4 regions of the Pseudobacillus badius genome follow, and region 3 is predicted to be linked to each of the others. Evidence: predicted binding sites of a transcription regulator. Region 3 holds the regulator's gene; each other region holds the start of a gene.
What was found. The regulator Rex, encoded in region 3, represses fermentation and respiration genes when NADH is low (regulators of the CRP and FNR family bind a similar motif). The targets are predictions, from matches to a motif close to TTGTGAAATATTTCACAA.
Positions count from the first base shown of each region.

Region 1: a site for Rex is predicted at 1,595-1,612, ahead of qoxA (cytochrome aa3 quinol oxidase subunit II). Genes of this name have one in related genera too.
Region 2: a site for Rex is predicted at 1,749-1,766, ahead of B1A98_RS13700 (cytochrome c oxidase subunit 2A). Genes of this name have one in related genera too.
Region 4: a site for Rex is predicted at 1,414-1,431, ahead of B1A98_RS01140 (cytochrome ubiquinol oxidase subunit I). Genes of this name have one in related genera too.

Region 1 is NZ_MWMM01000004.1:191,166-194,377, reverse strand. Features, by position in the region: gene B1A98_RS09950 (S-layer homology domain-containing protein) at 1-1,310, opposite strand, end outside; gene qoxA (cytochrome aa3 quinol oxidase subunit II) at 1,643-2,587, shown strand; gene qoxB (cytochrome aa3 quinol oxidase subunit I) at 2,662-3,212, shown strand, end outside.
Region 2 is NZ_MWMM01000008.1:86,395-89,606, forward strand. Features, by position in the region: gene B1A98_RS13690 (b(o/a)3-type cytochrome-c oxidase subunit 1) at 1-1,058, opposite strand, end outside; gene B1A98_RS13695 (cytochrome c oxidase subunit II) at 1,055-1,543, opposite strand; gene B1A98_RS13700 (cytochrome c oxidase subunit 2A) at 1,559-1,690, opposite strand; gene B1A98_RS13705 (hypothetical protein) at 1,910-2,227, opposite strand; gene B1A98_RS13710 (argininosuccinate synthase) at 2,444-3,212, shown strand, end outside.
Region 3 is NZ_MWMM01000014.1:58,277-61,488, forward strand. Features, by position in the region: gene B1A98_RS16605 (CPBP family intramembrane glutamic endopeptidase) at 1-12, shown strand, start outside; gene B1A98_RS16610 (YdiK family protein) at 43-243, shown strand; gene tatC (twin-arginine translocase subunit TatC) at 312-1,058, opposite strand; gene B1A98_RS16620 (twin-arginine translocase TatA/TatE family subunit) at 1,076-1,255, opposite strand; gene B1A98_RS16625 (redox-sensing transcriptional repressor Rex) at 1,305-1,964, opposite strand; gene B1A98_RS16630 (ABC-F family ATP-binding cassette domain-containing protein) at 2,157-3,212, shown strand, end outside.
Region 4 is NZ_MWMM01000001.1:235,223-238,434, forward strand. Features, by position in the region: gene ahpA (biofilm-specific peroxidase AhpA) at 279-821, shown strand; gene B1A98_RS01135 (TlpA family protein disulfide reductase) at 912-1,367, shown strand; gene B1A98_RS01140 (cytochrome ubiquinol oxidase subunit I) at 1,531-2,862, shown strand; gene B1A98_RS01145 (cytochrome d ubiquinol oxidase subunit II) at 2,886-3,212, shown strand, end outside.

The DNA of each region.
Region 1 (3,212 bases), on a different contig from region 3:
AGCAAATGAATCAAATCTGGATACATTTTATAAGAAACGTTTTTCCGGTGAGCAAGTGCATTTTTCCATTTTGTTAATTCCGAAGCGGGCACTTGCAGATCTTTTTGTCCTTGCATAATAAGAAGCGGAACCTGTTGCTCGGCGGCTAACTCAGCCGGAACATAATCACGCAGTTCGAACCACCAGTACGGATTACCGAGCTGAAATCCCTCCGGAAGGTGTTCTTTTGTATAGTCCGGATTATTGATCAACGCGATTTGCTGCTCCCAGAAGGCCAGATTGGCTTCGATTGCTTGTAAGTCTTCTGGAGGAAGCGGTTGTTTTTTCGCCCTTTCTGCCGCTGCGCGCTGCTGCCATAGCATCAAATCTTGAAATTTGCCGCTAGGACCAGCTACAATAATGCCTCCTGTAATCCGGTGTGCAGCATCTTCCTTTAAAAGACGTGGCAATGCATAGCCTCCTTGGCTGTGGCCCAAGACATACAATTGATCGCCCACTTCCGGAAGACTATCCAAAAACTGAACCGCTGCAAGGGCATCATCAATCGTCTCTTCCTGTAAACTAAGCTTTGGATTCATCCCAGCCTTTATATGATGCTCTCTTGTTAATTTCTCATAACGGAGAACAGCAATGCCTTTATTTGCCAGGCCGACTGCTAGATCACGAAAGGGCTTCGTTGAATTTAAGGACTCATCCCGATCATTCGGACCTGAACCGTGGACAAGAGCGACTGCTGGAAACGGACCTTTGCCTTTTGGAAGTGTCAATGTGCCTGGAAGCGCGAATTCCCCTTTGCCAATGGCCACTTCTTGCTCTGTATATTTGTCTGTTTTGTCATAAACAGGAGGCTTGTATTGACTTGGCGGCGCAGCATAAAAAGGAATAAAAAAGTCATCAATTTTTCCTGCTGGATCAAGATGAATCGTAATGTCGACAGGAAAAGGAGCCGCCTGATAGGTCAGCGTTATACTAGTATGTACTTGATTGGCCGCTGTTTTCACGGCCAGCGGTTTTCCCAGCTTTCCAAACGGGGCGGTTTTAGCCTTCCAAATGGAGGGGAATTGCTCGATAGAAACATACTTTTTTAAATTTTCATTAAATAAATGATACCCATCGGCCCATCTTTCTTCCAGTACAGCCGACATAAAGAGATGGGCTGTTTCTTCTGCCTTTTTTTCTGTTTTCTTTTTGGCCGGTTCCTGCGCGTGGGCAGAGGTGTGAGGCTGAACCGGCAGGAAGGAGCCGCTTGTGCCGATAGCAGCCGCAAGTAAAATAGGCCCAATCCGTTTCCACTTTTGTTTTTCTTTCATGATTTTTCCTCCATTCTCCTATTAAAGGAAATTAGTCTCATTTTAATAGTAATATAGAACATTTCCGCTGACAATGAGCGAAGGAAAAGCAAGGCTCTTTATGTCCCTTTTTATGGAATAAAATATACTAGATTTCTGTTTTTCCAGTCATTTACTTACAATATTGAATCTTTTGTGACACGATATATTTCTATTTGTTTTTTAGTTTGGATAGGACTATGATAATCATGCAAATACAGAAAGGAGATACTAGGAAGTTAGATGGATAAGGGTTTCAAAAATTATTGTGAAATATTGCACATAAAGTTCAAATGAAGTGAGAGGGGTTAAAAATGAAAGTAAAGTGGTTATTACTATCCGTGATCTTCGCTGTTTCCACTGCACTGGCCGGTTGTGACAGCCCGTTAATGGTTCTCGATCCTAAAGGGCCACAAGCAAAAACATTATCCGATACAATTATTTTTTCGATTATGATGATGGTCGGTATCTTGCTGGTTGTCTATATCCTTTATGCATTTGTACTTGTAAAATATCGTGCTTCCAAGATGGATAAAGACTATGAGCCTCCTCATGAAGAAGGAAACAAATGGCTAGAATTAATTTGGACAGTCATTCCTATTATTATTGTAATTATATTGTCTGTCGTTACGGTTCGGACAACGGATAAAGTGGAGAGCGTGCCTGCAGGCTATGCTAACGAGAAGCCGCTTGTCATTTATGCTTCCTCTTCTAACTGGAAATGGCATTTCAGCTATCCGGAAGAAGGAATTGAAACCGTCAACTATGTCAATCTTCCGACAGATCGTCCGGTTGAGTTCCGCTTATATTCTTATGGACCGATTACGAGTTTTTGGATTCCGCAGCTTGCCGGTCAGAAATATGCTATGAGTGACATGGTGACGAAAATTCATTTGTCAGCTGATACACCGGGATCTTATATGGGCAAGAACTCTAACTTCAGCGGTGAGGGCTTTGCCCACATGGAGTTTGAGGCCCAAGCGATGACGCCATCCGAGTATAAAGAATGGGTCAGTGATGTAAAACAGACAGCACCAAAATTAACTGAAAAAGAATTTGATCAACTTTTGGAAACACCTCATGTAGGACGTAAAACGTATACATCCACTCACCTTGAGTTTAAGCCAGCTCCAGAAGGAGAACATGCCGGACATCATCATGGTGAGGAGAAGGAAGATCAGCCAACAGGCCATGAGGATCACAAAGAACACGACAATATGGACCATATGGAGCATATGGAAAATAAAGAGCATCAATAAACCAGCGACTCATCTTCCCTGCTAGTGAATAAAACATTTGTCTAAAGTAACAATTTGGAAAGGAGTCATCCAATATGAAATGGGATGAATTTTTCGTAACCGGCGAACCGATGATTTATGCTTCGATGGTTGCCATCGCGGTTGTTTCGCTGGCTATTCCAATCGGGTTGACCTATTTTAAAAAATGGGGCTACCTCTGGAACGAATGGTTAACGACCGTTGATCATAAACGTATTGGCGTTATGTATATTTTGAGTGCTTTGCTTATGCTGTTCCGGGGCGGAGTAGATGCCTTGTTAATGCGGGCGCAAACCGCTAGACCGGAAAACGGCTTACTCGATGCGCAACACTATAACGAAATCTTTACGACTCATGGAGTCATTATGATTTTGTTTATGGCTATGCCGTTTGTTATTGGTTTAATGAACGTTGTCATTCCCCTGCAAATTGGGGCGCGTGACGTGGCGTTTCCGCGCTTAAATGCCATCAGCTTCTGGCTGTTTTTTGCCGGGGCTATGTTATTTAACATCTCATTCGTTATTGGAGGGTCGCCGGATGCCGGCTGGACAGCTTACTTCCCGCTTGCAAGTCCGGAGTTCAGCCCGACTGTCGGTAACAACTATTA
Region 2 (3,212 bases), on a different contig from region 3:
CCGCCAGCACCTCCCGGAATAAAGGCGATCATTCCAATGAAAGGAACGAGAAAACGAGCATCTTTCCACGGAAGGAATCTGAGCCAGCCAAATAGGCTGCTGGCCCCCTTGGAGCGGCCGAACCGTTCAAACATGGCGAACATACTGAATGCTGTCATGAGAGAAGGAATAACAACCATTAACGTCAGTACTACCTGAATGTATTTCCAGAATGGATCAATACCAGGCTCTGTTAATTGGTGATGGAATCCAACCGGAACAGAAAAGAATAAGAATAAAATAAACGACATTCTTGCCAGAGAATCAGAAAAGATTTTGCCGCCAATAACTTTTGGAATCACCACATACCAGATCATATAAGCAGGAAGCAGCCAGAAGTATACAAGCGGATGCCCGAAATACCAGAACAGCGTCCGGCTGACTAATACGTTAATGTTTTCTGTCCAGCCAAGAGACCATGGAATGAATTGAAGCAAAACAGTAGCTGCCACCCCAAGAGAGGCAATTAGCCAGAGAGCCATATTGACAACAATCATAAAGCTTAACAGCGGGCCGTTTTGGCCTGGATGCTGTTTTTTCCATTTTGCATAATGGACGAACATAGCAAATCCTGCAATCCAGCTTCCGACAACCACTAAAGCCAGCCCAATGTAAAAGCCAACGTGGGCTTGGAGGGGAGCGTAAAACGTATAAAGGACAGATGCTTCACCAGTTAAAATGTAAAAAGTCGTAATTGCTGTGCCGATTGTCATTGTCCAGAAGCCGATCCAGCCAGCGAGGCGGGTTTTATCAGACAGGGTACCGGCGGTCCGGCTCATGCCGGCGAATTGAAAACCAATAATGAAAAAAGTTGTTAGAATAAGAGCAAGTAACACGCCGTGAGCGGTAAGAAGCTGATAATAACCGATGCCTGCAGGAAGTTCCATTTTTCCGGAGCGGACCAGCACTTGCAAAAGCCCGCAGATGCCGCCGAGAAACAAAGCGGTAAATGCAACAATCATATGTGCTAAAGCCAGTTTGGCATCTTTCTTATCTACTTTGGCTATTGTTTCCCTCATGATTGATCAACCACCTTTATTTTTGCATGCATTAAGTGATGTCCGCTTCCGCAATATTCATTGCATAAAAGCGTAAATTCACCTTCATTTCGAAACACCTGAGTGGCTTCGCTGATATGGCCGGGCTCAAGCATCATGTTGGCATTTGTGCCGGCAATTTCAAACCCATGAACAACGTCTTTCGTTGTCGCCACGATATGGACAGTGGCTCCTTTAGGGATTTCTACTACTTTATCCTGCGTGCCGACATCGAAGGAAAAAGCCGAAGTTACAACAACGAGCTGATATTCGTTGTCGCCGATTTTTTTCAGCCCGGGCTGATCAAATGGAGCTGTGACCTCCACCGCTCCCGGATCTACAGTTTTTGCGGAGCTTGGCGGCTGATTTCCGGCTACAAAGGCATTAACTCCCACAATGACTAAAAATAAAACAAGTGAACTAATTCCGAAAGCCAGCCATAATTTTTCATATTTGTGCAGATGCATAGAACTTCCTCCCCATTACATTCTTGATATAAACAAATTCCACGCGATGAACCAAGCTAAAAGAATAATCCCTCCAACCGTAAGGACAGAAAGGAAAGTTCCCTTTAATGAATCTTTTGGATACGTTTTCTCTTTTTCATTCTTCATGCGGTTATCCTCCTTTGCGATTAGGATTAAATATCTATTATCATTTTACGTTGAAACTTTGTGATAATCTTCACATAAATGTGAAGATTATTTCACGGTAATGTGAAGAAATGATGAAATCCTGATATTGGATCAGAAAAATGAGGCGGGAAATGTAGACAAAATAAACAGGTTCTTCTCATATGAAGACCGGCAGCTATCAGCTGCCGGTCTTTGTTTTTAATCAGAAGGGGGAAAGGAAGGGTTCTCAATAGATGGAGAGGTGCGAAACCAAATCCATAAATCATTAATAATAGAAGCAATCTCACTAATTTCTTCATTAATACGGCAGGAGGAAAGGAACTCTTCCTCCTCCTCCAGCCGGCTTTGCAAAATATTAATCTCTTTTTCAAGCGCTTGGATCCGCTCAGGAATGCTTCCGCGGATTCTTTCCCACCTTTCAAGGATTTGCTCCTGTTCTGTGACAGGATAGTCGCTCCATTTCTTATTAGAATGGGGAAGCAAAATGCCAAGCCGCTGATTTAAGAAAAATTGCATAGTCTTCTCCTTTTTTTCTTTTATCGTAGCTGTTTCCCGGCTTTTCTGCAAAGGAAAGAAAAAAAGGTGAGTATTTATTCAACAAAATGAATTTTTTTCAAATAAGTACTTGAAAGGAGGAAAATAACATGATATATTCTATTCATAGAAAAGAATAAAAATAAAAATGATTGTATATTTATACTAACAGATAGCAGCTTAGAGGAGGATATATCAATGAACAAAAAAGTAGTGTTAGCTTATTCCGGAGGCCTGGATACATCAGTAGCCATTCCGTGGTTAAAAGATAAAGGATATGACGTTGTCGCTTGCTGTTTAGATGTGGGCGAAGGGAAAGATTTAGAGTTTGTTAAAAACAAAGCTTTACAAGTTGGCGCTGTGGCAAGCTATATGATTGATGCGAAAGAAGAATATGCAAATGAATATGCATTGCTTGCTCTTCAAGGCCATACATTATATGAAGGAAAATATCCGCTAGTGTCTGCGCTGTCACGTCCGCTTATTGCGAAAAAGCTAGTAGAGGTAGCTGAAAAAGAAAATGCGACCGCGGTTGCTCACGGATGTACAGGAAAAGGAAACGATCAGGTCCGCTTTGAGGTTTCTATTAAAGCACTAAACCCTAATCTTGAAGTATTGGCGCCTGTACGGGACTGGAAATGGTCGCGTGAGGAAGAAATTGAATATGCGAAACAAAACAATATTCCGATTCCAATCAACTTAGACAGCCCATTTTCTATTGACCAGAACTTATGGGGAAGAAGCAATGAGTGCGGCATCTTAGAAGATCCATGGGCTGCTCCGCCGGAAGAAGCTTACGACTTAACGGCTGCGATTGAAAATACGCCGGATACTCCGGAAGTAATTGAAATCCAATTTGAACAGGGAGTGCCTGTTGCGCTGAATGGCCAAAGCTACTCTTTAGCCCAGCTTATTCTTGAACTAAATGAAATTGCCGGCAAACATGGAGTCGGAAGAATTGACCACG
Region 3 (3,212 bases):
TGGGTTTTTTAGGCTGACAGCTTGACAATCTGGAGGAATTGAATGAAACAATCACCATTAACAACCGGGATCTTCTATTTGATTCTCGGCGGGTTCTTTACTTATTTAGCCATTGAAGACGTTAATACAGGAGGCTTCGGTTTTTTTACGTATTTGCTCATTTTGCTGGCAACGATGGATATCGGTTCCGGCATTCGCTTAATCTTTATGCATATGCGTTTGAAAAACGGCCAAAAAAAATAAGGCTGTTCTCTAAAAGGCTGGCTTCTGCTCATCGCGGAAGTCCGGCTCTTTTTTTGGACAGCCTTGTTTTATTCTGCATTCCCTGCTTCCACTTCTGCCTTCAAAGCCTTTTTATAGCTGACTTTAGAAATCCAGATGCTGATTTCGTAAAGAATCACCAAAGGAATCATAACGATAATTTGCGATATGACATCCGGCGGCGTAATGACTCCCGCCACAACAAGCAAAATGAAATAGGCATAGCGGCGGACCTGGGCAAGAAACATCGGAGTGATGATCCCAAGCCGTGTCAAAAACATCGTAACGACCGGCAGCTGAAACAGCAGGCCGAATGGGAGGGTAATTTGGAATAAGAATTGAAAATATTCATTAATGCCAATAACCTGTTCAATATTCAAATTTCCGGATAGCTTTATCATAAAATGAACGATATACGGAAAGAGAATGAAATAGGAGAAAGCAATTCCGGCAAGAAACAACAAAACAGACAGCGGAATATAGCTAAGCGTTACCTTTCTCTCTTTCTCAAGCAATCCCGGGCTCACAAAGGCCCACAACTGATAAAGAAGCATCGGGCTCGTCAATATAAAAGCAATCACAAAAGCCATTTGAAAATAAATTTTCAGCGGGTCCGTGATCCGAAAAGCATTCATGGTCAGTTCTTTTGCTTCATCCGCATGCTGTAAATAGCGGATAATCGGCTCAGCCAAAAATAAACCGGCAATCATAGCCAGGAATAAGAAAACGACTACTATAATGAGCCGTTTCCGCAATTCGCCGATGTGTTCATATATTGTCATGTCATGTCGACTCATTGTCATTCATCCTAACCTTACTGAGGATCTTTCTTGTCCTCTGGTTTATCGTCATCATCCGCCAGCCCTTTTGTCGCGTTTTTAAACTCTTTTAATGTGTCGCCTGCCGCGCGTCCGAGCTCCGGAAGTTTCTTAGGTCCAAAAATTAATATAGCTGCTCCGGCAATCAATATGATACTGCCTATGCTCAATCCCATTTGTGCAGCACCTCCTTTTCTCCATCATAACCGATTTTTCGCCATAATTCTATTCTGACTTTTCATCGGAGGCATCTGGATAATTCTTCAGAAAATAGACTAGCGATTGCAGCTCGACAGCCAGGTCAATGTGATGCACCCGGATCGTCGGAGGAACGTTCAATCTCGCCGGCGTAAAATTTAATATCCCTTTGATTTGGGCTTCCGCCAGACGGTCTGTGATGCCTTGTGCGGCCGATGAAGGAACGGTCAAAATAGCGACCGGCACCTCCTTCAGATCCAGCCTCTCCTCCAGCTCATCTAAATGGTAGATTGGAACGTCTCCAATAACGGTCCCCACTTTTTCCTCGTCTACATCGAACGCAATTTGAATCTTTGTATTATTATTCTTCATAAAGTTGTAATTTAAAAAGGCTGTCCCTAAATTCCCTACCCCGATAAGGGCGACATTGGTAATCTCATCCTGATCAAGCGTTTTGCGAAAAAACGACAATAAATAGCTGACATTGTATCCATAGCCTTTCTTTCCAAGTGCCCCAAAGTAAGAAAAGTCCCGGCGAATCGTTGCTGAGTCTACTTTGACGGCCTCGCTCAATTCTGCTGATGACACCCTCTGTTTGCCGGAAGAGTGCAAATTTTGGATAAATCGATAATATAAAGGCAGACGCTTTGCGGTCGCCTGTGGAATCTTCGGTGAATCATGGTTCATATTTATACCCCCAGCGCTTGCTGCTTCCATTCTAATAACCTGTCGATTCAATCACTTCTTCCATCATACAATATTTTGCGCAGCTTGTCTTTTAACTTTATCATCCTTTCCATTATCTTGAAGAGGTGAAAGAAAATTGCCCGTCCTTATAGAATCGGCTACACTTATAGGTAGAAAACTGAGGTGAAAAAGATGATTTTACTGCAAGTCCAACAACTGACAAAATACTTTGGCGCAGAGCTGATTTTATCTAATATCAAACTTGAAGTGCAAACGAGAGACCGGATTGCCCTCGTCGGCAGAAACGGGGCCGGAAAGTCCACCCTTTTAAAAATAATCGCGGGCATTCTCTCTTATGATTCCGGGAATATCTTAAAACCGAAAGAAGTCACTATCGGTTACCTCGCCCAGAATACGGGGCTGGAATCTGATTTATCCATTATGGATGAAATGCTGTCTGTCTTTTCACATTTGCGCAGCATGGAAGCGCAGCTGCGCCGCCTGGAGGAACAAATGGCCGACCCGGCAGTTTATGGGGATAGCGGTCAATATGAAAGAGTCACGAAAGAATATGATTTGCTGCAAAATAAATTTAAAGAATCCGGCGGCTATCAGTTTGAATCAGATATCCGTTCGGTTTTGCATGGGCTGAACTTCCAAGACTTTGATTACAGTACAAAAATTTCAACCTTAAGCGGCGGCCAAAAAACAAGGCTCGCCCTCGGAAAGCTGCTGCTGACAAAACCCGACATTCTCATCTTGGACGAGCCGACTAACCATTTGGATATTGATACGCTTTCCTGGCTCGAACAATATTTGCAGAGCTATAACGGGGCGATTCTAATTGTTTCCCATGACCGCTACTTCCTCGATAAAGTCGTGAACCAGGTGTATGAAATTTCCCGTCAGCATATCAAGAAATTCCATGGGAACTACAGCAATTATTTAAATCAAAAAGCAGAGCAATACGAAAAGGACATGAAGCTATTCGAAAAGCAGCAAGAGCAGGTAGCTAAGCTTGAAGATTTTATTCAGCGCAATATCGCCCGCGCTTCCACAACCAAGCGAGCGCAAAGCCGCCGCAAGCAGCTAGAGCGCATGGAACGGATGGAACGGCCAGAAGGCGATGAAAAATCAGCAAATATCATGTTTCAGATTGAGAAGCAAAGCGGAAATGAAGTATTAAAAACCAACAGCCTGACAATCGGCTATGACAACGAAATAATCGCCCAGCACCTGAATGTATAT
Region 4 (3,212 bases), on a different contig from region 3:
TAGCTGTAAAGGTTATTATTTGGTTGGAAGGCAAGATCATGTTACACTGGGTATAAATGATACCGTTTAAAAAAATACCATCAGGGAATAACAGTAAAGGGTGTTTTTAAGCTTGTCTGCTTATCGTTTATACTTATTTCTTTTTTAAAATTATTATAAACAATAGTTGACGTAAATACTTATATCTTTTATAATAATAAGTGTGATAAGGAAAGTAATTGAGAATACTCTTTTACTTTCTCATTTATAAAGAATTCTATTTTGGAGGGATTTTACTAATGGCAGAACGCATGGTAGGAAAACAAGCTCCACGTTTTGAAATGGACGCAGTATTGGCAAACAAGGAGTTTGGAAAAGTAAGTCTTGAAGAAAACATGAAAAACGGCAAATGGACAGTATTGTTCTTCTATCCAATGGACTTTACTTTCGTATGCCCAACAGAAATCACTGCCCTATCTGACCGCTATGATGAGTTCGAAGATTTAGATGCCGAAGTAATTGGCGTATCTACAGACACAATCCATACTCACTTAGCATGGATCAATACAGACCGCAAAGACAACGGACTTGGCGATCTTAAATATCCATTAGCTGCTGATACAAACCATATTGTGTCTCGCGACTACGGCGTGTTAATTGAAGAAGAAGGCGTGGCGCTTCGCGGCTTGTTCATCATTAACCCAGAAGGCGAACTTCAATACCAAGTAGTAAACCATAACAACATTGGCCGTGACGTAGATGAAACTCTTCGCGTGCTTCAAGCGCTTCAAACAGGCGGACTTTGCCCTGCGAACTGGAAGCCAGGTCAAAAAACTCTGTAAGAGATTTTACACAATTGAAAGTAATAAATTGTACAGGCCTAACGGATTTTGTTAGGCCTTTTTTGGAAATAACAAGGGAGGCTGTTTTTAATGAAGTTAAGAGAACCAATGCCAGAATTAGAAGGAGCTACTGCCTGGTTGAATGGCGAAGTGACGAAATCTGAGTTGGTTGGCGAAAAACCAACATTGATTCATTTCTGGTCAATCAGCTGCCATTTATGTAAAGAGGCTATGCCGAAAGTAAATGAATTCCGCGATGAATACAGTGATAAGCTGAACGTAGTCGCTGTGCATATGCCTCGTTCCGAGGATGATCTGGACCTTGAAAAAATTAAAGCCGTGGCTGAAGAACATGGCATTACACAGCCGATTTTTGTAGACAGCGAGCACAAATTGACAGAAGCGTTTGAAAACCAATACGTTCCTGCTTATTATGTGTTTGATAAAGACGGCAACCTTCGCCATTTCCAAGCAGGAGGAAGCGGAATGAAGATGCTTGAGAAACGCGTGAACCGTGTTCTGGATGAAATGGAAAAAGAAGCTTAATTACAAAAAAAGCCAGCCGATGAGCTGGTTTTTTATTAAAGAGAGTTTGTGAAAACAGTCACAAAATCTTCAAGAAGCTTTCTTTCTTTCCTCATAGCGGACGTTTAGAATGGAGAGAACAGGCAAAATACATTCAATACTAAAAAATTGGGGAGGTCTCTTTATGGAACTGGATAGTGTCATGCTCAGCCGAATGCTGACTTCAATGACATTGGCATTTCACATCATTTTCGCTACCATCGGCGTAGGGGTCCCTATTATGATTTCTATCGCTGAATTCATAGGCATTAAAAGAAATGACCCTTATTATCTATTGTTGGCGCGACGCTGGGCGCGCGGCTTTACGATTACGGTAGCGGTTGGTGTGGTGACAGGAACGGCCATTGGCCTTCAGCTCTCGCTCCTTTGGCCGAGCTTTATGGAGGTAGCCGGCCAAGTGATTGCCCTGCCTTTATTTATGGAAACCTTTGCTTTTTTCTTTGAAGCTATTTTTCTCGGTATATATTTATATACTTGGGACCGGTTTAAAAATCGAATGACACACTGGCTGTTGACCATTCCGGTAATGATTGGGTCTTCCGCCTCCGCCTTGTTTATTACAACTGTCAACTCTTTCATGAATACACCGCAAGGATTTGAGTTGGAAGGCGGAAAAGCGGTAAATATTGATCCGATAGCTGCTATGTTCAACCCGGCTACCCCTTCGAAGGTTTTTCACGTATTAACGACATCTTATATGACTGCCGCTGCTGTGCTTGCCGCTATAGCCGCCTTCGCTATTATTAGAGGGAAGCGGAGTGAATATGAAAGAAAGGCTTTGCGCCTGACGATGATTTGCACCTTTATTTTTTCGATCCTTACTGCAGTGGCGGGGGATGTGTCCGCCAAGTTCCTGGCTGAAGTGCAGCCGGAAAAACTGGCCGCTGCCGAGTGGCATTTTGAAACAGAAGAAGGGGCTGACTTGATCTTATTCGGTACGCTGGACGAAAATAACGAAATAAAATATGAACTCCGGTTGCCGAAGTTTTTAAGCTTTTTAGCTGGTAACTCATTCGATACGAAGGTTATTGGGCTGAACGAATTTCCAGAAGATGAGCGGCCGCCGCTATGGGTGCATTACATGTTTGACCTTATGGTGTCCATCGGCTTTTTCGTTCTTGCCGTTTCCGGCATCTACATTTTACTGGATAAGCTCAAACGGTTTAATCAGCTGAATAAGCCATTGCTGTGGATGATTGTTGCATCCGGCCCGCTGGCGATGCTGGCAATTGAATTTGGCTGGATTTACGCTGAAGTAGGACGTCAGCCATGGATATTGAGAGGGTATATGAAAGTATCAGAGGCTGCCACTACAGGTGACGGTGTTGGGCTCACGTTTATCTTGTTTGCTCTTCTTTATCTGGTGCTCGGAGTGATTTGCGTCTTTGTATTGATTCGCATGTTTAAAAATACGCCGGCAGAAGCTGAACTGGAACAGCGCTTCCCGAACCTTTGATTATGTAGAGGAGGATGAGAGAAATGAATTTAGAACTTCTCGGCATTACGGTTCTATGGACATTTTTATACGGCTATTTGATCGTTGCGTCCATTGATTTCGGTGCCGGCTTTTTCGCTTATTACGGAAAAATCACAAAGAAAGATCATTTAATTAATGATTTAATTTCCAGATACCTATCGCCGGTTTGGGAAGTAACAAATGTTTTCTTTGTGTTTTTCTTTGTAGGAATTGTCGGCTTTTTTCCAAGCACGGCTTACTATTTTGGAACCGCCCTGCTGATTCCGGGCAGCATCGCCATTATTTTGCTGGCGATTCGCGGGTCATTTTATGCGTTTAATAATTACGGT